Regions from separate parts of the Paenibacillus sp. FSL H7-0756 genome, predicted to be linked through region 1. Evidence: a T-box and tRNA genes for the amino acid it is inferred to sense, from the RefSeq annotation. Region 1 holds a T-box; the other holds one or more tRNA genes.
What was found. The T-box of region 1 lies ahead of NST04_RS19615 (alanine--tRNA ligase). A T-box ahead of a tRNA ligase gene usually reads a tRNA of that ligase, here a tRNA-Ala.

Region 1 (15,312 bases):
CAACGGCCGTTATAGCGATAATCCCTTTTTTCATATTCATTCACTCCTTAGGTTGTATGGGTAACGATTTTGCAGTACGCGTGCACGGTCAAGAAGTAATAGATCAGGTAGATGCCTCCATAGATCCCCATGCAGATCATGACAGGCACGGTCAGATTGGCCATCAACAGCTTTGACAGAGCGGACAGCGCGACTGCGCAATGAGCGATTCCGAAAGCAAGCGGCAGGGCAAAAACGATTAGCACCTGTTTGGCAACGGATTTGCGGATTTCCTGCCTGGTCACGCCGATCTTATGCAGAATCACATAACGCGCTTTGTCGCTGCCCGCTTCCGTCAGCTGCTTGAAGTAGATGATGCTGCCTGTTGCGGCAAGAAACACAAGGCCAAGGAATCCGCCCATGAACATCAGGAGCCCGGAGGCTTCCATGCCCTTTGAATAATCGCTGTAATAGCTTGCAAGCCGGGCATCCTCCGGTAAAAGCTCTTGCAGCCGCTGTGTCAGCTCTTTTGCCTTGTCCTGATGTGTGACACCATAGGCTTCGGCAGTCATCGCTTTGGCCTTCGGCTTAAGCTCTGCAAACAGGTCATCGCTGACGACAATAGTGGAGTAAACCGTTCCAGGGTTCAGCACACTGTATTTTTTTAGTGTTTTGAATTGGATGGGGGACCGGAGCCCTCCGCTCTTCAGTATGATCGACGAACCGGCATACTCCGGCGAGAGGCCTTGCAGATAGGCTGGTTCCAGCGCTGCCGTTTCACTGCCTTCAAGGCTTAAGGAGTCAATTCTCCCCTGCAGCTTGGCCAAATGGTTGAAATCGCGGTTGGATATAACGGTATACACCTGCGCCTCTGCGCCTTGATCCTTATATAGCCCGGAGGTGTCGGCATCCACCTCAAGGAACGGGATGGATTCATGGTACAGCAGGTTGTGTCCTTCAGCCTGTGCAACCGCCCTATTGGCTGCTTCTGTCACCGTACTGTCCACCCCAATAAACATATAACTGTTGGGATTCGCAAGCGCCGCATTCACCCGGGTGTTGTAATATATGCTATAGGCCGTCCCGGCCGCAGTCAGCGTTGTTGCGCTCAGTACTGCAATGACTGTAAGCGTCCGGGCGTTACCTTTCATCCGATACAGCAGCTGGGACGTCCCAATCAGGTTTAAGCCGCGCCAATAGCTTGATTTGTGATTCCGGGCCAGCTTCAGCAGTCTGACTGTCAACGTGTTGAACAGCAGATAAGTGCCCAGAATAACCGAAGCGATAATAAGGAGCGGAGTTAACAGGAAGCCTAAGATGTCCCACGCCTTGGAGGTCATCATATTTTGCAGCGCAAGCCAGTACCCGAAGCTGATAAGGACGACAGATAATACAGCAATGCCTGCGGAGGCCTGCGGTTCCTTCTCATGCTCCTGCTCCGCCCTGAACAGCTCAATCAGCTTGAACCGGTATATCAGGCGGTAGCCCTGGACCGATGTGATCAGCGTGATGATCATGAACACGAGTAACGTATTCAAGACCGCAGCCGGGGAAATGGAGAAATCCGCCACGACCGCGTACCCCATCACCTTCATGAGGATCATGACAAAAAAACGGCTAAGCACCGATCCCAGTAAGATCCCGGCGATCAGAGCCAGGATGCCCATCAGGAAATTTTCATAAAACAGCATCCGGCCGATCTGTTTTTTGCGGACGCCAAGCAGCGAATACAGCCCGACCTCTTTTTTGCGTTTGCGCATGAAAAATGAATTGGAATACCAGATGAACACCGCCACAAATATAATCAGTACGACCGCCGCTCCGCTGAAGGCCGAGCTGATCTTCTGCGAGCTGTCCGAGGCGGATTGAATGGTGCTGTCGTATTTCAGGGATACGAACGTAAAATAGATGACAATGCTGAATACCATTGAGACGAAATACAGAAAATAGTTCGTGATATTTTGCCGGATGTTTCTCCCGGCGAGCTTAAACAGCGTCATGATGACCTCCTCCGAGCTTCGCCAAAACCTCAAGGATCTGCCCGAAAAATACTTGTCTCGTCATATCTTCCTTATGGAGCTCTTGAAACAGCTGGCCGTCGTTGATGAAGATGACCCGCTTGCAGTAGCTCGCCGCATAGGCGTCGTGCGTAACCATCAAGATTGTCGCCTGATTATGCTGATTTAGCTTGCTTAAGCTTTCCAGCAGACCGGCCGCCGATTTGGAGTCGAGGGCACCGGTTGGTTCGTCCGCCAGGATCAGGCTGGGCTTCGACACGATAGCCCGCGATGCGGCAGCCCGCTGTTTCTGGCCGCCCGAAATATGATAGGGGTACTTATCGAGGATCTCTCGAATGCCGAACGTATCGGCAATATCCTCAACCCGTTGTTCGATTTCCGCTGCGGGAACCCTGGATAGGGCCAGTGGCAGCAGGATGTTCTCCTTAACCGTCAAGGTATCCAGCAGATTATAGTCTTGAAAAATAAAGCCAAGCTTGTTCCGGCGGAAATCAGACAGCTGCTCCTCGTTCATGTTGACAATGTTTTGGTTGTCAATCGTAATCTCGCCGGAAGTCGGCGTATCAATGGTCGAAAAAATGTTCAGCAGCGTTGATTTGCCCGCGCCCGACGGGCCCATAATCCCGACATACTCCCCTGTTTCAATGCTCAGACTAATATTTTGCAGCGCAGTATAGCTATTTCCTTTGGCGCCAAAGGTTTTGGTAACGTTTTGGGCTTGCAGTATTGTTGTCATGGTGTCACTCCTTAAATTGATGAAGACAAATCCAATTGTAACAAGCGTACCTTACACCATGATCATCCCAACCTTACAGCAACCTTACAGTTATGCAAAAACCCCCAGGGCTCTAATGCATCCCTGAGGGTTATTCTTCAAGTATTTTTATAATAAACCTACAATTCCTTCGTCATAAATTTGCTATTCGGATCCGGGATATAATCGGCAAACGGCTCACAATAGGTGAAGCCGAAATCTTCATACAGCTTGCGGGCAGGGATGAATGAATCCATGGACCCGGTCTCCAGGCTGATCCGCTTGTATCCGCGGCTTACGGCTACTTCGATAATATGAGCAAGAATATTTCTGGCTACACCTTTGCGCAAATGCTTCTTGGCGGTCCGCATCGATTTGAGTTCTGCATGCTCTGTGTCCAATTCCTTTATCGCCCCGCAGCCCATAAGCTCTTCATCCTCCCAGGCACACCAGAAGGTTATTTCCGGCTGCTTCAACCCGTCCAGATTAAGGGCATGAATGCTCTCTGGCGGAGAGTCCTCGGCCATTCCCTGCAGGTGTTCTGCAATTAATCCAATCACTTGTCCCCCGCTCAAATCATCTACAAGAATCTTCACTGCTACCACTCCTAGTTAATATTAAGTATGAACTATACCTGTTAACTTTCTGTATATCATATTACTCCGATGGCAGGTTTCCTGACAACCCTATGATGAAGATTGGCGCGGTTAACGTAAAGCTTTGAATAATAAAATGTTAGACTGGAATCGTTCATTTATCTTTCGGTGCGATTAGATTAACCTTTTAATATTTGCTTGTACTGCTTGTTAGCCTTATATGCAAAGTGAAAATACAAAAGAAAAGCTTTCACTCTCCCTACATCAAGATGCAATATCCGTTATAGTTGTTGTCTTAAGCCAAGGACAAGGGATGGGTACCTTAAAAAGAAAAAAGCCGCTAAATAGCGGCTTCAATAGAACTATATTTGCTTAGGGTTTGCTTAAGCCTACCACTCCGCAATGCTGCCGTCGCGATGCCGCCATACCGGATTTCTCCAGCGGTGGCCGTCCTCCGCCATCTTCCGCACATACTCCTCGTTCACGGTAATGCCAAGACCCGGTCCGGAAGGAATCTGGACATGACCGTCACTGTAGGCAAAGACGGTAGGATCGGTGATATAATCCAGCAGGTCATTGCCTTGATTATAATGAATGCCGAGGCTTTGCTCCTGAATGACTGCATTGTAAGACGTTGCATCCACCTGAAGACAGGCGGCCAGAGCGATCGGCCCAAGCGGGCAATGCGGAGCGACTGCGACATCGAACGCCTCGGCCATGGCGAATATTTTCTTACATTCCGTGATCCCTCCTGCATGGGACAGATCGGGCTGAATAATGTCAACCACCCCATTCTTCAGCAGATTTTTGAATTCCCAGCGCGAGTACATCCGTTCGCCCGTCGCGATCGGAGTGCTGGTATGATGTGCGATCTCCCGCAGTACCTCATTGTTCTCCGGCAGCACCGGCTCTTCTATGAACATCAGGCGGTAGGGGTCGAGCTCTCTGGCCAGTCCGCGTGCCATCGGTTTGTGAATCCGCCCGTGAAAATCGACAGCAATCCCGAATTCCGGTCCGCAGGCCTCCCTGATGGCGGCGACCCGCTCGACGATAGCATAAATCTTGTCATGTGTATCAATGAACTGCATCTCTTCTGAGGCATTCATCTTAATCGCCGTGAACCCGGCGGCCTTCTTCTCCAGAGCTGCCTTGACAACATCGATGGGGCGGTCTCCGCCTACCCAGGAGTACACCCGCATGGAATTGCGGCAAGCGCCGCCCAGCAGCTGATACACAGGCGCATTGTAGATTTTCCCTTTAATATCCCATAACGCCTGATCGATCCCCGCTATCGCGCTCATCAGAATAGCCCCGCCACGATAGAATCCACCCCGGTACATCAGCTGCCATAGATCTTCAATCCGCTGGGGGTCCTGCCCAATCACATAATCCATCAGTTCTTCCACTGCGGCCTGCACCGTATGTGCCTTGCCTTCGACCACCGGCTCCCCCCAGCCGGATAGGCCTTCATCGGTTTCAATCTTCAGAAACAGCCAGCGGGGAGGAACGATAAAAGTCTCAAATCCGGTGATTTTCATTGATTATTTGGCTCCTTTTGTGTTATTCATTCTGGCCTTGCTGACTTCATTGGCAAATTGGCGGGCCGTCTCTGTGATCTTCCCGTAGTCGCCCTGCCCCACCGCTTCCCGATCTACGAGAGCGCTTCCCAAACCGACGGCAACGGCTCCGGCGGCAATGAAGGCTCCGACATTCGCAAGGGTCACGCCTCCTGTCGGCATCATGCGGATGTGGCCAAGTGGCCCCTGCAATTCCTTGATGTAGGAGGCACCGAGTGAACCGCCCGGGAACACCTTAAGCAGGTCTGCACCCGCTTCATGCCCTCTGACCGCTTCGGTCGGTGTCATTACACCTGGAATCGAGATTCGCCCATGCTGTAAGGTCAGTTCTACAATCGCCTCATTCAAATTTGGGGAGAAAATAAAATCGGCTCCCGCCGCGATCGCCTGCTCGGCCTGCGCCAGCTTCAGTACGGTACCTGCTCCTACCAGCAGGCGATCTCCATATTTCGCCTTCATGTCCCCGATCAGCCTGTAAACCTCCGGGGTATCGGCTGTAATCTCCAGCGCTCCAACACCGCCGTCTGCCAGTGCCGCAGCAATTGCATCCACCCGTTCAGGCGCTGGTCTGCGGATGACGGCGACCAGCCCGGAGGTCATCAGCTGCTCAATCTGTCTATCTTTGTCCATGTCCTTCCTCCTCCTTGGAATGTACCTCACCTACCGGATAATATCCTCCATGCCAGCTCCCCCTGCCAAGAGAAAATCCACCTCCTGCCGGGTCGGAAGACCTTCCACATCGCCGCTTACCCCGACAACAATGGAACCTACAGCGTTACCGCGCCGCACGGCAGAAGGCAGGTCCTCCCCCTGGAGCAAGCCGCTTATAAAGCCTGCGGCAAAACCGTCACCGGCACCCATCGGATCAATGAGTCTTTTCACGGGGAACCCTGGCTCATTTCCAGAGCTGTGTCCGTTACTGTAATAAGCACCGTCCGCGCCCAGTTTGATTACGGCAGCACCGGCCCCGGATTCCAGCAACCGGTCTGCGATCTCTGCAGGCGCACTGCATCCTGTCAGAAACTGCCCCTCATCGATGCCGGGCATTACGTAGTCAGCAAGCGCCGCGATTTCGTTAAGAACACGATAAGCCTCTTCTCTGTTCCACAGCTTCCAACGGATATTGGGATCAAACACAATGGCCGTACCGTGTTTTTTGGCTGCTTCGAGGGCGCGAAAGGTTAATTTCCTGCACTCGGGGCTAAGCGCCGGTGTGATGCCCGTAACATGCAGAATGCGGGCACCTCCCACATATGCCTCATTAAGTTCATCCGCTTGCATCAGGCTGGCAGCGGAATGCTTGCGATAGTAGTACACCTGTATTTTGTCCGGGGATATTTGTTCTTTGAAGAACACTCCCGTCGGCGCATCAGCAGTAACCTTGACTTCGGAAGTATCAACGCCATGTCCTCTTACGAATTGCTTAATATAGCGTCCAAATGGATCATTTCCGAGCTTGCTGAACCAGCCTGCGCTATGCCCCATACGGGCAAGCCCAATGGCTACATTGGTCTCGGCTCCTGCTACATGCTTGTGAAAACCGTTCACGTACTCCAGGGGAACCATCCGGTCCGGTGCCAGAAGTACCATGGTTTCCCCAAAGGTTACGACCTCCATTGCCCCTCCTCCTTTGGATTCTACGCTGATAGTGTTTCTTCACAAAGATCATATCTTTATTATCATTTTTTTGAAATAGATATGATCTTTACGGTATGATCATATTATCTTGTTCTTCGCTAGTCAATACTAAATCAAGACTCAGACGTATCTGTTTATCGTCACGAAGCTCTTATGCTAGAATGAATGTATTCTAAGTCAAAGGGACGGCTAAACATGAAACAGAATAAACAAACCGCGTTTCAAGCAACAATAGAGATTATGAAGCAGAAAATTCTCGATGGGGAATGGGCTCCAGGGGATCGGCTCCCTACGCTGCAGCAGCTAGCCGTTGATTTCTCTGTGAGTGTCACTACAATACGTGAGGCGCTGCGGATATTAGAGAGTCAGGGGAATGTCAGCATTGAGCACGGGCGCGGGATGTATGTACGAAACGATCCGCTCTTGCTCGATGATCCGGCGGTTGCTTTAGAGGAATTAGATAACATTTCGATTGTGGACCTATTGGAAGCCAGACTGCTCATTGAGCCTGAGCTTGCCGCTTTAGCCGCGCAGCGGGCCGATGAGGATCAGATCCGGCGCCTACGGGTACTGGCAGATCGAATGGTGCGGCAAATGGAGGAAGGTGGCTCCTTCTTCGAGACCGACCTCGCCTTTCATCAGTTAATCGCCGAAGGGGCAGCCAATCCGGTGGTGGCGCGGATGCTGAATTCGATTCTCCCCTTGCTGGCTGAAGGGCGCAAGCAAACCAATACGCTGCCCAATATGCGGACCAAGGCCTCCAATTACCATGTTCTGATCGCCATTGCCATCGAGGAACGGCAAAGCGAAACAGCACGGCAGCTAATGGAAAGCCATATTCAAAGTATGCTGACCACCCTTAAGCAGTAGCTTCTTTCGGAATACAAAAGAAACCCAGAGTCTTTAAAAGACCCGGGTTTCTCCACGCTGCAGAAATTCATCAATCATCGCCTTGTATTTATCAAGACTGTACACGTTATACATCCGGGAAGTAAGGGCGCGGGTGTTTCCGAAGAAAAAGCGTTCAAACTGTTTCTGTCTGCCGCCGAAAGGACTGACCGCCAGTTCCCAGGTCAGCCGGAAAAGAGAAATCCGGTCGCGAGCGGATGACTCCTGTCCTTTAAGATAGAGACGGATAAAGCCGCCGGCATCAGATCCCAGGTCTGTCTCGGAAGGAAGCATCACCAGATTGCTGGAGCTGATGTCCTGGAGCATACCCAGCATCTCCTGATAAAAAGAGGAATACTGCATCGTAGCCGCAATCAGCGGCTTGTGGGCCGGCACATAATAACCCTTGGCATCCGGTTCTGCCATCATTTCGGAAGCCAGGCGAAGAGCTTTTAAATTCTCAAGCATGGTCAAAATCCGGGATATCCGCTCCATCGTTACCGCTTCGAGAGCGATATTCTGTTCATCTGACAATTTAGAGATCAGGCCGAGCAGAAATTCCGTCTTGGCAATGTAGCGTGTAAGCACCTGATGGCCGGCATGGCTGTGAAAATTCCCTTCGTTGAATAGCCGCTCTCCAATCTCTTGATTCCCTAAGTAAAAGATACGGTTGCGTGGGATGAAGACGTGATCGAAGATCACCATGGCGTCCATTTCTTCAAATCTGCTGCTCAGCGGATGATCATATGGAGATGAGCCTGAGTAACTCTCACGGCAAATGAAGGTCATCCCTTCCAGATCATTGGGAACGGCAAAAGCAAAGGCATATGGATTATCCTGTTCCAGCATGGAAGGGAGAGGTGAAGGGATCACCAGTATTTCATCACAGGTTGCTGCCTGCGTAGCCATCATAAAAGCACCGTTTACCACAATTCCGTTCTCCTTGTGCTCGACAACTTTAGCTGTAATGGAATCCTCCACCTCGTCCACCACTTCGGACAACCGGCTGGCAAACGGCTGAATAAATGCGTGGGATAAGGTAATGTCCTGGCTGCGGCAGTACTCATAGTACTTTTTAAGATTATCTTCATATTCCGGATTGTATTCTTGTAACAGATGCGCAGCGGTATATAAAGACATCAGCGTCGTGTTCATATAATCGGGTGATCTCCCTAAAAACCCGTGGTGCTTCCCGGCCCACAATTCCATCATGATCCTCCGGCGGACCAGGTCTTCCTTGCTTCTCGGGGCCAGGAGGGAAAGTCCGTAGCGCTCCCCGTCCGTCCCGGTTTGAAAGGTCATTTGTTCGATGGTTTTCTGCTGATGCTGCATATCATACATTTCAGCTTGGGTCTTCATTAATCCGTTGAAGGCGGGATGGCTGGATAAAGCCCTTTGGATGGTTTTACCCTGATACCATATTTTGATCTGCTGGCGGTCGATACGCTCGATATATTCCTTGCCGCTCTTAACTGCCATGGCCCACCACCCCATTCATGAACATTCAACGGTTTAGCCAAATTGACTAATACAGTTTCTGTAAAATATGTGGTGGTGTTAAAAGCAGTACATTGTCCATGTTCAAACATTTACTTTTTTTCATCTATTTCAACGACTTGAGTAAGCTCTTTAGCGGACAATACTCAGACAACCGCAGGGTAGCGGAGAGTATTGTTGCACATTTTGCAGGATTTCTTTATAACTGTTGCTGGCTGCGGTACAATGTTGCATTATTTGCACAAATTCCGTTGCAGAGAGCCAGTTAGCGCTGGATTTGTTGCATTTCGTGCAGGATTTCAGCATAGGCCGCACTATGTTATTGTCTACTGACAATGACTCCTTTAATCCTTCTGACTCCAGCAGCAGAAGATTGTTCTTTTGTAATACGGAACGTTCCTAAGTTTGTGGTATCTTCTACATGAGGTCCTCCGCATACTTCCCGGCTCCACACCTTCCCTTCGTGATCTTGGATAGTATATACCTTAACGATATCCGGGTATTTATCCCAAAAGTTACCCTCCACATTACTTTCTTTCGCTTCAAGCTTAGGCAGCTCTGCAATAGAGGTAACTGCTTTCGATGCAATCGCATCATTCACATACTTCTCCACCTCAGCTATTTGCCCGGGTGTAAGTTTATCATCGTGGTTGAAGTCAAACCGTAATCGTTCGGAAGTAATATTACTTCCTTGTTGATGGACATGATCACCTAGCACTTCCCTTAAACCAGCAAGCAACAAATGAGATACCGTGTGCAGCGCGGTTGTTTCTGTGGAATGTTCAGCTAAGCCACCTTTAAATTTACCCGCAGAAGCAGTTCTGCTCATTTCAGCATGTTTTTTTGCTGCCTCAGTATAAGACGCCTTGTCTTCCATGCCATATCCACTTTCTGTTAGGTACTCTTCCGTCAACTCCAAGGGGAATCCATAGGTTTCGTAAAAATAAAATGCATCTGCACCCGTAACGTTACCCTTATTCTTCAGATGTTTCTGTATTTCAAATTCTCCCTGCTGTAACGTTCTATAGAAAAGATTCTCTTCCTTATTTACGATTTCGATGACTTTCTTTTTATTGCGGATTAAATCTTCATAAGCTGTAGCTTCATCTATATAAACTTCAGACAACTGACCCGCAAAGCTTCCTTGTATCCCTATTTTTTTACCTGCACGAATTGCCCTTCTTAATAGCCTTCTTGTTATATATCCTGCATCACTATTAGCTGGCTCCGCACCGTCATTAATGAGAAAAGTAGCTGCTCTCACATGATCCAGTATGATTCTAAAGGACTTTAAGTCGTCCGTATAGGATTTACCGCTTAGCTCCATCAATTTTTTCTTGGGGTTATGGAAGAAAGCTGTATTATATATATCCTTGTCCCCATTAAGGGCTGTAGCCACCCTTTCTAATCCGCCTCCATAATCCAGATTGGGATTTTGCATTTTAACAAATCCTGTGTCTCCTTTGGTGTAACACATAAATACGTTGTTCCCAATTTCCAGGAATCTGTCGCTTTCAGAAGCAGGATGGTCCAGTGAATCACCGTCCGGTTCAAGATCATAGAACATTTCACTATCAGGCCCACCCGGTTCACCAACCGGCATCTGAAGCGGACTTCCGGCCCGGCTCCACCAGTTTTCTTGTTCATCGTATAAGAAAATCTTCCCGCCTCTAGATGCCCCGTATTGCCAGGGATCCTCTTCAATGATAGGGTCTATCCCGACGGATTTGAATTTTGCTGACCAGAGCTCAATGGCTTCCGTATCTTTCGGTATATTCAGTTCATCACTTCCTGCGAAAGCGCTGATATACAGCCTGGCAGGATCCATTCCTAATTCGATGATCTGCCAATTCCAAATGGCATCGATTTGTTTTTGCTTATAGTTATGTTCATTTGCTTTGAACTCCCACCGGCCGATCATTTCGAAAAATGTCAGATGCGACGTATCGCCTACTTCCTCAATATCCACTGTTCTCAAGCACTTCTGAATATTAGCAATCTCATTACCGGCCGGATGCTTTTCCCCCAATAAAAAGGGAACCATCGGCTGCATGCCGCTTCCTGTAAACAAGGTCGAGGGATCATTTTCCGGTAACAAGCTAGAAGAAGGCACTTGGCTAGCCCCTATTCCTTTCATAAAATCAACATAGGATTGTCTCAATTCATCTGGCGTCATTCTAATACCTCCATCCAATATTATTTATGCTTAAAACAAAAAAGCCCTAAGCTGACATATTACTTGTCAACTTAGGGCGAACGATTATGTCCGTGTTACCACCTAACTTCAGATTGCTCTGCGCTCTATCAGTACGGGATTACTCCGATACTGTTTCCTGAATAACGGTGGAACTCCGTTGAAGCCTACTAAGATTCCTCTGTTCGGTCCACAGCTCCGAGACTGCTTCACTATTAGATCAATGAAGATTCGCATCAACCATCTTCTCTCTGTGAGATCCTTAATAGTTACTATTTCTCATCATAGCCTTTTCGTTTTAAGTTAAAGCAATGCTAGCACAATCCGCTTGCTTCGTCAATTAATGAGTTACCTGGAGCCGGCGTTTACCATCTGCTTAGCCTGCATACGACTGGCCTGTAACAAAGCATCACTGAGCTGCGTATCACTAACTGCCCGTGCCAGTGCAACGGTACCCACCATACTGCTTACCAATGCATAACCATTTGAGGGATCGATCCCAGCCATATTTGTAATAAATGCGATGAAACGTTGAAGCTCTTGTGTGTAGGCTTGCCTGATATCTGCCGATAGCTGGGAAATTTCCCCCGATAAAGCAGGTAAGATACAACCGGCTTCCGTCTGATCCCGATGCAGGGGGCTTAAGTAAAAATCAATGACGGCCTCAATCGGCGGCGTCTGATCTTCGTTTTTGTTATGGTCTGCAATTCTCTGCAGCATTTCAATGGTGTCACTAATGGCGAAATGACAGGTCTCCATCACAAGCTGATCTTTATTTTCAAAATGGGAGTAAAATCCTCCGTGCGTCAGTCCAGCACCTTTCATAATATGCGGAAGACTGATATTCCGCACGCCGTGGGTGCGAAATGCTTTGGCTGCGCTGGTAATGATATGGTTCCGAACTTTGAGCTTGTGCCCTTTCGGATAAGGCATCCTGCTCCCTCCCCTTTGTATAAGTCTGTATCTATGAATGTCTTTTGAAATATTATATTTATCATATTATTTAATGTCAATTGGTAATGGAGTGTTGACTCTTCTAAAATATGATGACTATAATATATTATGATTAACATATTATAACTTGGAGGTACCCATCATGAACTCATTAGAAGCTGTAGATACCCTGGTTATTGGATCGGGACCTGGCGGTTATGTGGCTGCATTACGTTCGTCACAACTGGGCATGACAACAGTCCTTGTGGAGCGCCACCAGATCGGAGGGGTATGCACGCATGTAGGCTGTATTCCTTCCAAAGCGCTGATTGCTGAAGCGGAGCGTATTCATTTGCGCAGACACTGGTACGCTGTTGACGAAGCTTCTTCTTTTCAGGAGGCGCAGTTGTTTAAGCAAGCTGTGGTGGATAAGCAGTCTGGAGGGGTTCGGTTTTTACTTAAATCGGCAGGTGTGACTGTTATTGAAGGAGAAGCCAGCTTGATAGATGCGAATACCGTTGAAATTCATCACAATGAACAGATTGAGCGCCGAATGGGCTTTAAGCATCTCATCCTGGCAACCGGTTCCCGTCCGATTGAAATCAGCGCGCTTCCTTTCGGCGGACGGATTCTTTCATCCACGGAGGTGCTATCGCTGGCCGACATTCCTAAGAGCCTCGTTGTAGTTGGCGGCGGTTATATTGGTGTGGAACTGGGGCAGATGTTTGCGAGATTTGGAACCGCAGTTACGATACTCGAGGGGGGTAGACAGATTTTACCCGGATTTGAAGCAGAGCTTGTTGCACCTGTCGTTCGTCAACTGAAGAAGGACGGGATAACAATCCTAACGGAAGCTAAGGTTACAGGAGCAGACCCATATACGAGTCACATTGATCTACAATATATGCGTCAGGATCAACACCATGTTGTTCAAGCTGAATATGCATTAATTACGGTTGGCAGAAAACCGAATACAGATGGAACCTTGGGTCTTGAAAAGATTGGTTTGTCCCCTACTCCGCAAGGCTTGATCGAGATTGACAAGCAGTGCAGAACATCCATTCCGAATATCTATGCCATTGGAGATATTGTTCAAGGCCCTGCCTTGGCCCATAAAGCTTCATATGAAGCAAAAATTGCAGCAGAAGCGATTGCGGGTAAACCCTCTGTCATCGACTACAAAGCTCTTCCGCTGGTTGTGTTTTCTCACCCGGAGATTACGAGCGTTGGTCTTAGCGAAACGGATTGTAAACACAAATCCATTCCTGTTATCGTTGGAAAATCTATCTTCTCTATTAACGGCCGTGCGCTGGCTCTGAAGGAAACCGAAGGATTTGTCAAAATTGTTGCTCATGCTGCGTCTGGACTTGTATTAGGTGCACAGATTGTAGGCGCTGAAGCATCTACGCTTATATCGGAGCTTTCCCTTGCGATTGAGATGGGGGCAACCGTAGAAGATATAGCCATGACCATCCACCCGCATCCAACGTTAGGCGAAATTGTCAAGGAGGCCGCAGAACAGGCCCAACGGAGGCTATAACAAACAAAAACAGTATCAGAAGCAAATCAGCCGCGAATCGGAAAATCAACTAAACAAAAGCGCCGCAACCCTATCATTCGGATTGCAGCGCTTTTGTTTACATTCAATCATCCTACTACTAATATTTGGCAAGCCGCGCCTCCAACTTGGAAATGAGCTGCTGTACATGTGCCCGCCATTCGTCCCAGCTTGACGATTCCCGCCACAGTTCCGCCAAATCGCCCTCGCACTCCCCCTCAATGTCAGTCCAAATCACGTTCAAATGCTCCAGCAAAGTCCCCAGCGCGGAATGATCGGCCGTGAACGCCCGTACTTGCGTCCAGGTGCGTTCTTCCTCCTCATGATCGTAATCCAAACTGCCATTCTCTTGAAACTCGATATACAGCTCCGCGAGGGCGAGCACTGTTCCGTCATAAAGGAAGTCATCCTCACCAAACTTCGCCATCAACTCACCCAAATCCAATGTGTCACGAGGAAGCAAGTCCTCGATCGCCGCCACCAGATCCAGCCCTTCATCACTTTCCAATGCTTTGATTCCCCATGCTCCCATTCGATGCCCCCCTGTCACTCTCGTCTCTTCATTATATAGAGCGTGTCCAATGCAGGTCAAATAGTAGTAATCACAGCCATGTGACTCATAATTATTTCGGCGGCCCGCTTATAACCGCCGGATTGCCGTAAAGATTCACCGATGAGGCAAGCCTGCTGTTTATAGAATGGATTGCTTAGGACTTCTGACAATGCCTCTCTCATATCCGTTGCACTGAGGTTGAGTTTATTTAAAGAGATACCCGCCCCTAACTCCTGTACCCGATTGGCTACAAGAGGCTGATCCGACGTTAATGGAATCATTACTAACGGAACGTTGTAATATAGCGCCTCACTCGTACTATTCATTCCGGCATGTGTGATGAAAACATCCGTATGCTGTAGCATATCGAGCTGTGCAATATAGGGCACGACGATAAAATTAGGGGGAATTTGATCAGCCAGCGGCTCCATATCCGTATATCTCCCTGAAGATAGAACCACATTCACCGGCATATCCCCAAATGCTTCAAAGCAAAGTTGATAGAAATCCAAGTTTTTATTTAAAATAGTACCCATAGCAATGTACACGGTATGCGGGTAACGTTCACGAAGCAGCTCAAACGGGAAAGTCTCAGCATCTTGACGCGGTATGATCGAAGGACCTGTGAAAATAAAACGATTGTCCAGTTTTTCTGCATGCGGCTGAAAATAACGGCTTGTATACACAAGCTTTAACCGGCCTGTATGTGCCGGGATTTCTTCCATGGCGGGAAGACTCACTTGATACTCTTGCGCTAACTCCCGTGTTATCTTCATCGTAGCCTCATACAGCTCCATCGTATTCGTATCCATCTCCTGCTCATTCATGCCTTCGCCAGTCCCCAACGGATCAACGAAAGCAAAGGAAGCAATCGTACATACGGCGGGAATCCCTAGTTTTTCTGCAAGAATAGTCCCTCCCCAGCCCATCAGTGAATCAAAAATCAAATAATCGAACTTTTGATTGCCGATCACTCGAAACACCTCGGGTATAATCCTCTGAATGATACCGCCTACCATCATATAAATGAATTGATAAGGATGAATGTACTCCTGCGGTTTCAACACGGGATCATGAGAAAAGGCATCTTGCGGAAATGGATAGGTTATGAGCAAGGCTCCGGTTTG
Region 2 (15,312 bases), on a different contig from region 1:
TGCACCTCCACGGATAATAAATATCTATAATTAATGTTGTGATCCCAGTGTCTCCCGGAGCAGCTTCGCCCGGTACATATCGCGTTCAGTAGGCGACAGCTCGTCACCGAACAGCTTTTGCAGAAAGCCCGGCTGAGTCTTAACATTCAGCTCATTGAGCACTGAAATCGAAGGCCCTTCCAGAATCCCCAGATCTACACCAAGCCGCAGATCGGAGAGCCGCTGTGCCGATTCTTTCAGTTCCATCACAGCAGCATAGGCCAGAATTCCGTAAGAGCGCTTGATACGGTCAGTAATCCGCAATGCGGAATCCGCCAGCAGGCGTTCACGCGCATTCCGCTCATGCTCTATAATCTGGGTGACTACGCTGTGAAGATTCTCAATAATCTCATTTTCGGTCTGTCCCAGCGTAATCTGGTTCGAGATCTGAAAGATATTCCCTACTGCTTCGCTGCCTTCACCATAAATCCCTCTAACGGTAAGCCCCACCTGATTGACTGCGGATAAAATGCGGTTGATCTGATGCGTCATCACCAAGGCCGGCAGATGCACCATAACCGAGGCTCTCAGCCCTGTTCCCACATTGGTGGGACAGCTTGTTAAGTAGCCTCTGCGGTCATCGAAGGCGTAATTGACAGCAGCCTCGAAAATATCATCGATGGCGGTTGCCCTTACCCAGGCTTCTCTGACCTGCAGCCCCGGGAACAGGCATTGAATGCGGAGATGATCCTCCTCATTGATCATAATGCTGACCGACTCGTCCTCATTAAGAATGACTGCCCCGCCTTTGGAATCATCCGCCAGGTTAGGACTGATAAGGTGCTTTTCTACCAGCACTTTTTTGTCCAGCTCACCCAGCTCATCCAGTCTCAGCAGTTCAAAGCTGCCGAAATCTGCAGAGGCATCGCCCTGAAATACAGGGGCAAGCTGCTCCAGCACCTCCTCCGACTGCTCTGTTGTAGCGAGCAGCGGGAAAGGAAGGTGCTCCAGATTACGGGCGATACGCATACGGCTGCTGATGACAATCTCCGAATGACTGCCGCCGCAGCGCATCCATTCACTAAGTGCTTGTTCGGTATACCGGAGACTTGACATGCCTGATCCCCCCTATATATCAAAGACTTTACTCTTGTGGCAATTCTTTTTCAAGCTTGCGGATTCTGTCCCTCAGCTCAGCTGCGGTCTCGAACTCCTCCTGCACAATACTCTGCTGTAATTCCTGCTTCAGCTCGTCAATCTGACGCTTGCACATAATCTGTGCGCCAGCCCGCTTGGGAAGCTTGCCGACATGTGCTGTACTGCCATGCACCCGTCTGAAGAGCGGGTCAAGCGTACTGTCGAAATACTTATAGCAGGAGCTGCAGCCGAACCGTCCCAGCTTGCTGAACTGTGAATAGGTCATGCCGCAGTTTTCACAATGCAGACCCTGCACACTTTGTGCTGCTGCTGATTTGCCCTTGCCCGAGCCTTCCAGATCCAGGAGACCGGAAAGCAAGCTGTGGATTGAGAAGCCTCCCGCAGTTCCGGGAATCAGTTCACCCTTCTCCCGCGCACAGCTTTCGCAAATATGAAATTCCGTCTTCTCCCCGTTCACGATCTTCGTGAAGTGGAGTGTAGCCGGTTTGACGCCGCATTCCTGGCATAGCATGAGCGGTGTCCCTCCTTACCATTTGACAAATTATTTGCCCAATAAAGAGATTAGCATAGCCTTCATAAGCTTGGCACGAATCTCATCCCGGTACGGCAGATTAACCGTCAGGCATTCCCGGGAAACCGCAGACCGCATCAGACACGCTTCACGTTTGGAGAGGAAACGGGCCTCCTCCAGCTGATAAATCAGCCCTTCGGCAGAATTCTGATCAATATCATTCCCTATCGTGGAGTTCAGATGTGCGTATAAGGCCACATTCTGAGGCAGCTCATAGCGCTGAATCCGGATATATCCGCCCCCGCCCCGTTTGCTCTCCACCACATATCCCTTTTCCAATGTGAAGCGTGTACTGATGACGTAATTGATCTGTGACGGGACACAGGAGAACTGGTCCGCCAGATCATTGCGCTGAATTTCCACCGTACCTTCGGGACTTTCATGCAAAATATTCTTCAGATATTGTTCAATAATATCGGAGATATTACGCATCACTCATCCTCCAGTGTGTAAGCATTGGTTAAATCTGTGCTGCGCCAACGCCTGCCGCCCAGTGACATGCTCTTAAGAACTTAACCCGGGCAATGCAATAAGAATCGGCTGTAATAGCCTCTGCACTGCGCTTTTCTCTAAATGTTACATTCCTGAGAACGATCCTATCCGGCCTGCGTTGACTTTGACTTTCTTTGACTTTTTCATATTATAACATATTCTCACTGAATTCCAAGGGGTTACTCTTATTTTTTACTTTTTGGCTGTAATGTATTCCGGTTGCCTGCTTAGTTCACTGAATTGGGGCGTTATGTATAGGAAAGCTCCTCCGCTTCCAAGGGAAGAAGAAGAGCCGTTCGCTGTCAGAAAAAATCGAATAATGCCGTCTCGGCCTGCGGAATCAGCGCTTCAAGCCAAGCAGTCGCCTCAGCAGTCCCGGATAATTGTCCGTACTTTGCCGCCTGAAGCGGACGTTTGTATCCCATCAGCAGCACAGTAAGCGTGCCGATACTGCATTCCAGGTCAGCCTCTGACCGCTCGCCCTGAATCTGGATAAGCGTCGCCTCCCCGTGCTCCGACACCGTCCACCGCCATAACCCGTTGTTCCAGGGCGCATGCTTATCTTCAATATAAAGCACCCGCTCCCGGTCACCCTCCGGCACATTGAAGGTCACGTTCTCCACAAAAGCCTTAGCATTGACGATTCGCGCCATGAAGTATGGATAATTCTCCTGTGCAATCCGCGGATCAGGAAGGAGGAAGGGCAGAATATCGTCAGCAGGCACCAGCTTCAGCTGTGCAGCCGTTATCATGGAGTCATGATTGGCAAGGAAGGTCCACAAGCCCTGGCGGGCAAGCTCGTTCCCATAGATGAACTCATCTATGACCAGCTCCTGCTGCACTATTTTATACAGCACATAGCCTTCCGGTTGACCCTCCTCTGAATAAAACACACAGGAATGCGTATCGTCATCAAGCACACTTTCCTTCCACCAGGTCTCAGTGCGCTGGAGAGTCCCGTTATACCTCATGGCGAATTGGCCGTACAGCTGCTGGAATACTGCAAGATCAGGAGTATCGCGTTTCACGCTGCCCTTAATCTCCTTCTTGTGCGGGAACTTCCCTACCGGAAGAGTGTACTTCTTATATTCACAATAGATCTCCCATCCGAATTTACGGTAAAAGGGAATCAAGAATGGATGCAAAAAGGACAATGTCTGACCGGCTTCGTTCATTGTCTGGAGCGCATGGGTCAGCAGATGGGCCACATACCCCTGCCGGCGGTTCTCCGGCCAAGTAGCTACACCGGCGATGCCCCCCATAGAAACGGGCTTGCCTTGTATATATACCTGTAACGGAAGAAGCGTCAGCTTCGCACCGATGCTGTCCCCTTCAAAAATCGCCCAGGTTTGTTCCGGTTTGAATTTTTCCTTGGCACGTACTCTATCTTCTGCTGAAACCTTATATTTAAAAGCATATTCGGACAAGCTCAGGCTGTCCTCAAATTCTCCTGCACGTAATTGCCTGATTTCCATTCTGTTCCCCCCGTTACATTTCATAAATTAGCTCCAGTTATTTGCTTAATAGAGAGTATAACAAGCGAAGCCGCCAGATGCTAATAGAGGCTTGTCATCAGCTGCAAAAAGAATAGTTATCCACAGCCTTTGCACAGCAACGCAAAAAACCGGAAAGAGATTCTTTCCGGCTGAAATGAGTTATCCACGAATACGTTTTATCTATCCACAATATTCACTTTTTATCCACAAAATCGGTGTATTACTTATGTTTTTTCTTGACTCATCCACAATATTATGCGTTATGTCCCCATAATCCGGGGATCAATTTGTTCCTGCAAAGGTATCCACATGTGCGCAACTTTTCTGTACTTACTGAAATTTATCCACAGCTTTTCCACAGCCCTGCCCGCACGCAAAAAAACCACTGTCGATTGCTCAACAATGGCTAATGTGTGCTTGGCAACGTCCTACTCTCCCAGGACCCTTCGGTCCAAGTACCATCGGCGCTGGAGGGCTTAACGGTCGTGTTCGGGATGGGTACGTGTGGAACCCCTCCGCTATCGCCACCAAACGGGCATTTACAGCGTAAATGCTTCAGGAATTTGATTCCTGAAAACTGAATCCGAAACGAATCTGCGTGATAGAAATTTTGGATAAGCCCTCGACCGATTAGTATTGGTCAGCTCCATGCATTGCTGCACTTCCACCTCCAACCTATCTACCTCGTCGTCTTCAAGGGGTCTTACTAATTGGGAAATCTCATCTTGAGGGGGGCTTCACGCTTAGATGCTTTCAGCGCTTATCCCGTCCGTACGTAGCTACTCAGCCATGCTCCTGGCGGAACAACTGATGCACCAGCGGTACGTCCATCCCGGTCCTCTCGTACTAAGGACAGCTCCTCTCAAATTTCCTGCGCCCACGACAGATAGGGACCGAACTGTCTCACGACGTTCTGAACCCAGCTCGCGTACCGCTTTAATGGGCGAACAGCCCAACCCTTGGGACCTACTTCAGCCCCAGGATGCGATGAGCCGACATCGAGGTGCCAAACCTCCCCGTCGATGTGGACTCTTGGGGGAGATAAGCCTGTTATCCCCAGGGTAGCTTTTATCCGTTGAGCGATGGCCCTTCCATGCGGTACCACCGGATCACTAAGTCCGACTTTCGTCCCTGCTCGACTTGTAGGTCTCGCAGTCAAGCTCCCTTATGCCTTTGCACTCTGCGAATGATTTCCAACCATTCTGAGGGAACCTTTGAACGCCTCCGTTACTCTTTAGGAGGCGACCGCCCCAGTCAAACTGCCCGCCTGACACGGTCCCCGTACCCGATAAGGGCACCAGGTTAGAACCTAGATACGATCAGGGTGGTATCCCAACGGCGCCTCCGCAGAAGCTTGCGCTCCTGCCTCCACGGCTCCCACCTATCCTGTACAGATCGTACCCAAATTCAATATCAAGCTGCAGTAAAGCTCCATGGGGTCTTTCCGTCTTGTCGCGGGTAACCTGCATCTTCACAGGTATTAAAATTTCACCGGATCTCTCGTTGAGACAGCGCCCAAGTCGTTACGCCATTCGTGCGGGTCAGAATTTACCTGACAAGGAATTTCGCTACCTTAGGACCGTTATAGTTACGGCCGCCGTTTACTGGGGCTTCGGTTCACAGCTTCGGATTGCTCCTAACCGCTCCCCTTAACCTTCCAGCACCGGGCAGGCGTCAGCCCGTATACTTCGCCTTACGGCTTCGCACAGACCTGTGTTTTTGCTAAACAGTCGCTTGGGCCTTTTCACTGCGGCCCCCTCGGGCTATTCACCCTACCGAGGCACCCCTTCTCCCGAAGTTACGGGGTCATTTTGCCGAGTTCCTTAACGAGAGTTCTTCCGCGCGCCTTAGAATTCTCTTCTCGCCTACCTGTGTCGGTTTGCGGTACGGGCACCTTCTCCTGACTAGAGGCTTTTCTTGGCAGTGTGAGATCATGACCTTCGCTACTGTAATTTTCGCTCCCCATCACAGCCCAGCCTTACGGTGTGCGGATTTGCCTACACACCAGCCTCACTGCTTAGACGGACATCCATCAGTCCGCGTCACTACCCTCCTGCGTCACCCCATCGCTCATAGCGGATTACGGTGGTACAGTAATTTCAAACTGTTGTCCTTCGACTACGCCTTTCGGCCTCGCCTTAGGTCCCGACTTACCCTGAGCGGACGAGCCTTCCTCAGGAAACCTTGGGCTTTCGGCGGATCAGATTCTCACTGATCTTTTCGTTACTCATACCGGCATTCTCACTTGTATGCTGTCCAGCGCTCCTTACGGTACACCTTCAACCCACATACAACGCTCCCCTACCCCAGATGCAAAGCATCTAGCCATAGCTTCGGTGGTGTGTTTAGCCCCGTTACATTTTCGGCGCAGAGTCACTCGACCAGTGAGCTATTACGCACTCTTTCAATGGTGGCTGCTTCTAAGCCAACATCCTGGTTGTCTGTGCAACTCCACATCCTTTCCCACTTAACACACACTTGGGGACCTTAGCTGATGGTCTGGGCTGTTTCCCTTTTGACAATGGATCTTAGCACTCACTGTCTGACTCCCGGCAAGAAGTAAATGGCATTCGGAGTTTGACTGAGCTTGGTAACCCTTGCGGGCCCCGCACCCAATCAGTGCTCTACCTCCACCACTCCATTCACCGAGGCTAGCCCTAAAGCTATTTCGGGGAGAACCAGCTATCTCCGAGTTCGATTGGAATTTCTCCGCTACCCCCACCTCATCCCCGCATTTTTCAACATGCGTGGGTTCGGGCCTCCAGTGCGTGTTACCGCACCTTCACCCTGGACAGGGGTAGATCACACGGTTTCGGGTCTACGTCCACATACTAAATCGCCCTATTCAGACTCGCTTTCGCTGCGGCTCCGGCTTCTCACCTTAACCTTGCATGTTAAACGTAACTCGCCGGTTCATTCTACAAAAGGCACGCCATCACCCATAAAAAGGGCTCTGACTTTTTGTAAGCACACGGTTTCAGGTTCTATTTCACTCCCCTTCCGGGGTGCTTTTCACCTTTCCCTCACGGTACTGTTTCACTATCGGTCGCCAGGTAGTATTTAGCCTTAGCAGATGGTCCTGCTGGATTCATACGGGGTTTCACGTGCCCCGCACTACTCGGGATCCGTCTCGGAGAGAATACCATTTCGGCTACAGGGCTTTTACCTCTATCGCGGGCCTTTCCAGACCTCTTCGCCTACCATATTCCTTTGTAACTCCATGTGAGACGTCCCACAACCCCAAGAGGCAAGCCTCTTGGTTTAGGCTGTTCCGCGTTCGCTCGCCGCTACTGACGGAATCACTATTGTTTTCTCTTCCTCAGGGTACTTAGATGTTTCAGTTCCCCTGGTCTGCCTCTGCGTATCCTATGTATTCAGATACGAGTAACTGCGAATTACCACAGCTGGGTTTCCCCATTCGGACACCCCCGGATCAAAGCTTGCTTACAGCTCCCCGAGGCAGTTTCGTTGTTCGCCACGTCCTTCGTCGGCTCCTGGCGCCTAGGCATCCTCCGTGTGCTCTTAGTAGCTTAACCAATCGCTCCGGTATTGGCTCATTCGCTCATCTTGTTTTGAATAGCGCACCCGGATTACTCCGTATGCTAGATTATTCAAAGCTAAAAGTCGCTCACCATCCAAAACCATCGCTTAGCATTACTAATTATTGAAACTTGTTTACACAAGTTCAGCTTAAAGGAATGTTCTAAAACGCAAATTCGTTTCGGTATCCAGTTTTCAAGGATCAAGTTGTATCCAATATTTTAGACATACAAATAGATGAAGTTTGTTGGTGGAGCCAAGCGGGATCGAACCGCTGACCTCCTGCTTGCAAGGCAGGCGCTCTCCCAGCTGAGCTATGGCCCCGCAAATTCCATCAAAACCGAACAAATGGAAACGCTCAAGGCTTTACGAAGTAAAGCCTGCTTCAGGAAGTTAACTTCCTGAAGACTTTTATTTGAATGTCTTCATTGCAGAAGACGATTCTCCATAGAAAGGAGGTGATCCAGCCGCACCTTCCGATACGGCTACCTTGTTACGACTTCACCCCAATCATCTACCCCACCTTCGGCGGCTGGCTCCCTTGCGGGTTACCCCACCGACTTCGGGTGTTGTAAACTCTCGTGGTGTGACGGGCGGTGTGTACAAGACCCGGGAACGTATTCACCGCGGCATGCTGATCCGCGATTACTAGCAATTCCGACTTCATGCAGGCGAGTTGCAGCCTGCAATCCGAACTGAGACCGGCTTTGCTGGGATTGGCTCCACCTCGCGGCTTCGCTTCCCGTTGTACCGGCCATTGTAGTACGTGTGTAGCCCAGGTCATAAGGGGCATGATGATTTGACGTCATCCCCACCTTCCTCCGGTTTGTCACCGGCAGTCACTCTAGAGTGCCCAGCTTCACCTGCTGGCAACTAAAGTCAAGGGTTGCGCTCGTTGCGGGACTTAACCCAACATCTCACGACACGAGCTGACGACAACCATGCACCACCTGTCTCAACTTTCCCCGAAGGGCACCTGATGCATCTCTGCTTCGTTAGTTGGATGTCAAGACCTGGTAAGGTTCTTCGCGTTGCTTCGAATTAAACCACATACTCCACTGCTTGTGCGGGTCCCCGTCAATTCCTTTGAGTTTCAGTCTTGCGACCGTACTCCCCAGGCGGAGTGCTTACTGTGTTAACTTCGGCACCAAGGGTATCGAAACCCCTAACACCTAGCACTCATCGTTTACGGCGTGGACTACCAGGGTATCTAATCCTGTTTGCTCCCCACGCTTTCGCGCCTCAGCGTCAGTTACAGCCCAGAAAGTCGCCTTCGCCACTGGTGTTCCTCCACATATCTACGCATTTCACCGCTACACGTGGAATTCCACTTTCCTCTTCTGTACTCAAGTCACCCAGTTTCCAGTGCGACCTCAGGTTGAGCCCAAGGTTTAAACACCAGACTTAAATAACCGCCTGCGCGCGCTTTACGCCCAATAATTCCGGACAACGCTTGCCCCCTACGTATTACCGCGGCTGCTGGCACGTAGTTAGCCGGGGCTTTCTTCTCAGGTACCGTCACTCCGGTAGCAGTTACTCTACCGGACGTTCTTCCCTGGCAACAGAGCTTTACGATCCGAAAACCTTCATCACTCACGCGGCGTTGCTCCGTCAGGCTTGCGCCCATTGCGGAAGATTCCCTACTGCTGCCTCCCGTAGGAGTCTGGGCCGTGTCTCAGTCCCAGTGTGGCCGTTCACCCTCTCAGGTCGGCTACGCATCGTCGCCTTGGTGGGCCGTTACCCCACCAACTAGCTAATGCGCCGCAGGCCCATCCCCAAGCAGCAGATTGCTCCGCCTTTCATTCTCTCCTCAGGAGAAGAAAGAAATTATCCGGTATTAGCTACCGTTTCCGGTAGTTATCCCAGGCTTGAGGGCAGGTTGCCTACGTGTTACTCACCCGTCCGCCGCTAAGTTTGAAAGGAAGCAAGCTTCCTCTCAAACTCCGCTCGACTTGCATGTATTAGGCACGCCGCCAGCGTTCGTCCTGAGCCAGGATCAAACTCTCCAAATTGGTATTTAGAAAGAGCGATTGCTCATTTTGAAACTGACGATTCATTGAATGAATCTTGTAAAAATTAAAGCGTTCCATTTGTTCAGTTTTCAAAGAACTTGCTCCCGGCATTTCAACATTAAGTCTCTTGCGCAGGAATTAGATCATATCATTTTATTTCGTTTGTTGTCAACTTATTTTTCTTCCGCCGCTCATTTCAGCGTCGGTGTCTCATAAGCACAAGAGATAATATATCACGTGTTCCAAGCCTTTGCAAGCTTTTTTTTAAATGAAGATTAGTCCCCCTTTTTTTGAGCTAATAATGAATAGTTGACCGCTGCCCTGCACAAATTGATTCCCATAATACTTCATTTGTCGTTACAATAGAATTTATCTTCATATCCATTGATAACTAACTTATTAGCTGTTTCTGAAAGGAGTTCAAATGTCCAACAAGACCCTGCCTCAAGCACCTCCCGTCCCTTTGGGGGAATCACGCAATCTGCAGCAGACTACCATTTACCGCATTTTGCTCGCTGTCAGCTTTGTTCATTTATTCAACGATTCCATTCAGGCATTGATTCCGGCGATGTTCCCTGTACTAAAAGATAACCTGGTGCTCTCCTATGCCCAGATCGGCTGGATTGCGTTCGCGCTGAACCTCACCTCTTCGGTGATACAGCCTATTATCGGCTTCGCCGCTGACCGTAAGCCCCGGCCGATTCTGCTGCCGCTGGGGATGTGCTGCACCTTTGCCGGAGTGTTCCTGCTCGCTTTTGCCGGTAATTATGTATTAGTGATTGTGTCCGTAATGCTTGTAGGCTTCGGATCAGCTGCGTTCCATCCGGAAGGCATGCGCGTGGCTCATATGGCTGCCGGTCAGCGCAAGGGGCTGTCGCAATCCATATTTCAGGTGGGCGGCAACGCCGGTCAGGCCTTGGGTCCTCTATTAATGAAGTGGGTATTCATTCCCTTCGGTCAGATGGGTGCTCTCGGCTTCACCGTCATCGCCGCTGCCGGAGTCGCCATCCAAGCCTATGTGGCCCGCTGGTACCGAGAGATGCTGGATGCCGGATACACCTTCCGCAAAAAGTCGGCAGCCCGCTCCATCGACCCTGCCCGCAGCAAACGTATTCTGATTACAACGGTTATTCTGGTCTTCATCGTATTCGTGCGATCCTGGTACGGCGCCTCCATCGGCGGGTATTATGCTTTCTATTTAATGGACAAATACGGGATGACACTGGATAAGGCACAGATCTATATCTTCATCTATCTCGCTGCCGGCGCTGTCGGTACTTTCTTCGGGGGCCCGCTGGCAGACCGCTTCGGCCGCCGCAATCTTATTCTGGTGTCGATGATCGGGACGGTACCGTTTGCGCTGGCCCTGCCTTTTGTGAACCAGTTCTGGGCGGCTGTGCTGCTGATTATCTCCGGGTTCATTCTGCTATCCAGCTTCTCTGTCACTGTGATCTACGCGCAGATGCTGTATCCGGGCAATATCGGGACGGTCTCGGGTCTAATAACCGGCCTTGCGTTCGGGCTTGGCGGAATTGGTTCTGTCGTGATTGGGCATCTGATCGACACGATTGGAATCGCCACGGTGTTCGTGGCCTGCGGCTTCCTGCCGCTGCTCGGCCTGCTGGCTCTGCTGCTGCCCGGTGACAAGAAGCTGGAGGAATGGGCTGCCGAATAAACACAACTATTCATAGCATCGAAAGAACCTTGGAGAACATAGCAGCCGCAAGCCCGCTGCCGGCAGTCATATAGTTGTCCGGATCAGAGTGGTCGAAGCCCATCCATACCGCTGCGGTCCATCTGGGGGTATAGCCTACAAACCATAAATCCCGGTTGGCTTTGCCGGGAACTCCCGGCAGATCCAACTGCGTGGTTCCTGTCTTACCGGCGACCGTAACCTCCATTTGCGCCCGTCTGCCCGTCCCTTCACTCACCGCCTGACGGAGCATTCCGGTCATATCCGCTGCGGTTCGCGCCGAAATGACCTGCTGCGGCGCAGAGACATGCGAGTAAACTACCCGGTCCTGCGTATCCCTGATGCTACGTACCAGATATGCCTTGTTATGAATACCTCCATTCGCAAAGACAGTGTATGCTTGGGCCATCGTGAGAGGGGAGACGCCGCCATGCAGACCTCCAAGGGCAATAGCCAGATGATTGTCCTCTACCCCGAGTTCCACCCCCAGCTTGGCAGCAAACCCGCGGGCGTAGCTGACCCCCACCTGATGCAATAGCCATACCGCAGGGGCATTAATGGACTGCTTCAGGGCTACCCTCATGCTCACCTGCCCACGGTATACTCCGTTCAGGTTAGCGGGCCTGTAGCTGCCATAGGCTGTTTTTACGTCAGGCAGGAGACTGTCCGGCGTATATTTGCCGCTCTCCAGCGCCGGTCCATAATCTATAATGGGCTTGAGCGCGGAGCCTGGCTGCCGGGAAGGCGTCACGGCTCTGTTCAAACCGCCTATACGCGGGCTTCGCCCGCCCAACAGTGCGGCCACTTCACCGGTCCGCTGGTCCATGATGACCATGGCTGCTTCTGCTCTCTGGTTTTTGCCATCCGGCGGAAATGCCTCTTCCTGTGAGAAGGCCCGCTCCATAGCCCGCTGCGCCTCAATATTCATGCCCGTAACCAGTGTATATCCTCCTGTGCTTAGCTCCTTTTTCGATAATCCTGTCTGCCGCATCGCTTCCTGAATTGCTGCATCCATATAGGACGCCCCGACAATCTCAGTCTTATCCTTAACCGGAGGTACGTAGGTGCTCTTCATTGCTGCCGTCATCTGCCCGGTTGTTATCAGCTTGTGCTGCTGCATTATCCGCAGGACCAGATCCCGTCTGCCTGCTGACAATTCAATGTTATCTGCCGGGTTATAGATGGAAGGCCCTTTAGGAATAGCCGCCAGTGTCGCGATCTGTCCAATCTCCAACTGCTTCAGATCAGTTATACCAAAATAACGCTCCGCTGCAGATTTCACCCCATATTGCCCTTGCCCCATATAAATTTGATTAAGATACAGCTGCAAAATCTCATCCTTCGATAACTGCTTCTCCAGCGCCAACGCTATTGAGGCCTCGTTCAGCTTACGCAGCAGATTCTGCCCCCGGTTCAGATACAACCCCCTTGCCAGCTGCTGAGTGATGCTGCTTCCGCCCTCCGATACCCCCATATGTACGGTATTGTTGACTAATGCACGGGCTATTCCCTGGTAGTCCAGACCTTTATGGACGTAAAAACGGCGGTCCTCTACAGCAATAAAAGTATCTATGAGCAGCTGCGGCATTTCTTCTAGCCCTGCTTTGATTCGATAGCCCGTTTCAGGCAGCGGTATTCTCCGCAGCACTGTTCCATCAGAGGCCATAATGACACTTGATTCCGGTAAAATCATCTTCTCCGGATAACGGTCCAGCATCAGCTTTCCATACTGACTCATATAAATCATTCCTGCTAGCATGAGAATGGCAAGGAAGACTGTCAGATCAAAAACGGTATAGCAGATACGTAGCAGTAATCTCCGTCTTGTTCCCATACTCATACCTGCCGAGTCCAATGCTCCAGAAGCTTTTCCAGTCCCAACGCCTCGTGCTTAGCCATCACCAGATGCTGCAGAACTGTACTGGGGATGGTACAGACCTCTTCCTCTGACTCCGCTACTGTCTGTTCCAGCGTGCGGATCAACGCCCTCGTCCGCAAAATAAGCGCTATGCACTCTTGTGCATCCGGCTCCGGCATTTGTATTTGCGGTGCAGGGGCCGCTGCTGGACGCAATCCGGCCTGATGAATCCGGCGCAGACTAGCGGCCAGCCATCTGAATTCCCCACCCGATTGCACCTCAAGGTCCATAAGCTCACAGGAGCCGTTAACCGCCAGTTGTTCTGCGGCGCGCAGCAGCGCGGTGGTATCATTGGCTGCTTTTTGTGAACGGAGCAGGAACAGCCCTGCACATACAACGGTGAACATCATGAAAGCCGCCGGTCTTGTGCCGATATGATTGATGATCCAATGCATGGAACGGACAAACAGCGCAGTCGATTCCGGCGTATACCATGAATAGAGCATAGTAAAAATCCCCCGCATAAGCAGCAACAGCAATGCACTAAGCAGAGTGCTACCGCAGAATATGTAGAGGTAAAGTGTGCGGATCGTGTGTATTTTTGACATCAGCCAATTTCTCCTGCCTCCCCGGGTCTCATCCCATAGCCCAAGGATATCGGCTAAATCTTAAGAAACACCATTGCCACTTCTTAAGAAATACTGAAGATTGTCAGGAGGATACCGGAAATCGGGTAACAAAGTCAGTCCGGGATCTGGTGCTGTGAGCCGTAATCTCCCCATGATGCCTTTCCACAATTCCCTTGGCAATCGCCAGACCTAATCCCGATCCCCCGGTAATCTGCGATCTGGAGCGCTCCGCCCGGTAGAACCGCTCAAAAATATGTGGAAGATCCCCCTCCGCAATCATCTCGCCGAAATTGCTGATCCGCACAACTGCATCGTTACCTTCACGGCTGAGTCCAATCTCAAGACGTTTTCCGTCCTTCCCGTACCGGATCGCATTGGCAATCAGATTCTCATACGCACGTACCAATTCATAAGGAGCCGCTTCAATCCATAGCGATTCGGTATCATCCTGCAGCTCATAAGTCATGCCTTCACGGGTCAGTGCCGGAACCGATTCCTCCGCAAGCTGGCGCATAAATGCTTTGAGATCGAGCCGCTCCAGCACTAACGGCAGTCTGCTGCTGTTAACCCGCGTGTATTCAAACAAGTCGTCTATCAGCTTGCGCAGCACCAATGACTTCTGATAGGCAATCCCTACATAGTAACGTATCTCCGTCTCTTCCCGGCAGCGGTCCTGCTCAATATATTCTAAAAACCCAAGCACTGAGGTCAACGGCGTGCGGAGATCATGTGATACACCGGTAATCAGCTCGTTTTTAGACTCAACAGCCTTGCGTTCTTCCAGCAGCGAATGCTGTAGCCGCTCAGACATAATGTTGATATTCTCTGCAAGTACCCCCAGCTCGTCCGACGTTCGAACCTCAATCCTGTGCGATTCATCAAGCTTCGTGATCTGCTGGATACCGCTGGTGATCTCTTCGAGGTACGAGACGATTTTACGCGTATAGATGAAGAAGAAAATCAGGAAGCTGGCAATCCCGACAGCAGTCATCAGCGGCGCTGAACCGATATGGTTGATGATCCATTTCAAAGTAAGCGAGTACAGCGCGGAGGGCTCCGCCGGCTCAAGATAAACTAAGGAATTGACCAGCCGATAGCCGGCCAAAAGCAGAGCTGCCCCTGACAAAATGCTCAGCACAAAGGCCCAGATAAACTTCCAGCGGATGGTGCTTATATATTTGGTGTTCACTACAGTTCCCCTCAGCTTTCAGGATGGATGATCCAGTTTGTAGCCAATGCCCCATACGGTCTGCACATAACGGGGCTGCTTTGCATCCAGCTCGATTTTGTCGCGGATATTGCGGACATGCACCATCACGGTGTTGCCACCATCCAGAAAAGGCTCATTCCACACTTTCAGATAAATCTGCTCCATACTGAGCACCTGTCCCTGATGCCGCGCCAGAAGTTCCAGGATAGAAAACTCGCGGGGTGTCAGCTTCACCTTGCGATTGTCCACACTTACCTCATGCCGAAGTGTATCTATCAGCAAATCTTCAAAGATCAATTCGTGCTCATTCGTTCTGGCAGAAGTACCGCGATTCAATTTATGGTAACGGCGCAGCTGCGATTTGGCCCGCGCCACCAGTTCCAGCGGATTAAACGGCTTGCCCACATAATCGTCTGCACCGATGCTGAGTCCAAGGATTTTGTCCATATCGGCATTCTTGGCGGAGAGCATAATAATCGGCATGTTGCGTTCTTCACGAATCTTCATGCAGGCGGCAATCCCATCCATTTGTGGCATCATCACATCCAGTATAATGAGATCCACCTCTTCCTTGCCAAGGCATTCAAGCGCCTCCCTTCCGTCAAATGCCTTAAGCAGCCGGTACCCCTCATTGCGAAAATAGATATCCAGCAGTTCCACAATTTCCACTTCAT

Region 2: it has a tRNA-Ala gene. The T-box ahead of NST04_RS19615 (alanine--tRNA ligase) is inferred to sense a tRNA for this amino acid. The anticodon was not compared.

The regions. Positions count from the first base shown of each region.
Region 1 covers NZ_JBBOVT010000002.1:628,488-643,799, forward strand. Annotated here, with positions in the region: gene NST04_RS19570 (YxeA family protein) at 1-34, opposite strand, end outside; gene NST04_RS19575 (ABC transporter permease) at 48-1,979, opposite strand; gene NST04_RS19580 (ABC transporter ATP-binding protein) at 1,966-2,733, opposite strand; gene NST04_RS19585 (GNAT family N-acetyltransferase) at 2,892-3,347, opposite strand; gene dgoD (galactonate dehydratase) at 3,737-4,885, opposite strand; gene NST04_RS19595 (bifunctional 4-hydroxy-2-oxoglutarate aldolase/2-dehydro-3-deoxy-phosphogluconate aldolase) at 4,889-5,554, opposite strand; gene NST04_RS19600 (sugar kinase) at 5,585-6,541, opposite strand; gene NST04_RS19605 (FadR/GntR family transcriptional regulator) at 6,758-7,432, shown strand; gene NST04_RS19610 (4-hydroxyphenylacetate 3-hydroxylase family protein) at 7,466-8,929, opposite strand; gene NST04_RS19615 (alanine--tRNA ligase) at 9,267-11,123, opposite strand; T-box leader at 11,193-11,436, opposite strand; gene NST04_RS19620 (TetR/AcrR family transcriptional regulator) at 11,490-12,074, opposite strand; gene lpdA (dihydrolipoyl dehydrogenase) at 12,238-13,614, shown strand; gene NST04_RS19630 (DUF4259 domain-containing protein) at 13,733-14,164, opposite strand; gene NST04_RS19635 (macrolide family glycosyltransferase) at 14,221-15,312, opposite strand, start outside.
Region 2 covers NZ_JBBOVT010000001.1:1,599,703-1,615,014, reverse strand. Annotated here, with positions in the region: gene NST04_RS07110 (protein arginine kinase) at 31-1,095, opposite strand; gene NST04_RS07105 (UvrB/UvrC motif-containing protein) at 1,124-1,648, opposite strand; gene NST04_RS07100 (CtsR family transcriptional regulator) at 1,679-2,140, opposite strand; gene NST04_RS07095 (GNAT family N-acetyltransferase) at 2,503-3,675, opposite strand; rRNA gene rrf (5S ribosomal RNA) at 4,112-4,228, opposite strand; rRNA gene NST04_RS07085 (23S ribosomal RNA) at 4,307-7,232, opposite strand; tRNA gene NST04_RS07080 (tRNA-Ala) at 7,485-7,560, opposite strand; rRNA gene NST04_RS07075 (16S ribosomal RNA) at 7,688-9,248, opposite strand; gene NST04_RS07070 (MFS transporter) at 9,673-10,923, shown strand; gene NST04_RS07065 (transglycosylase domain-containing protein) at 10,934-12,679, opposite strand; gene NST04_RS07060 (hypothetical protein) at 12,778-13,407, opposite strand; gene NST04_RS07055 (sensor histidine kinase) at 13,511-14,617, opposite strand; gene NST04_RS07050 (response regulator transcription factor) at 14,636-15,312, opposite strand, start outside.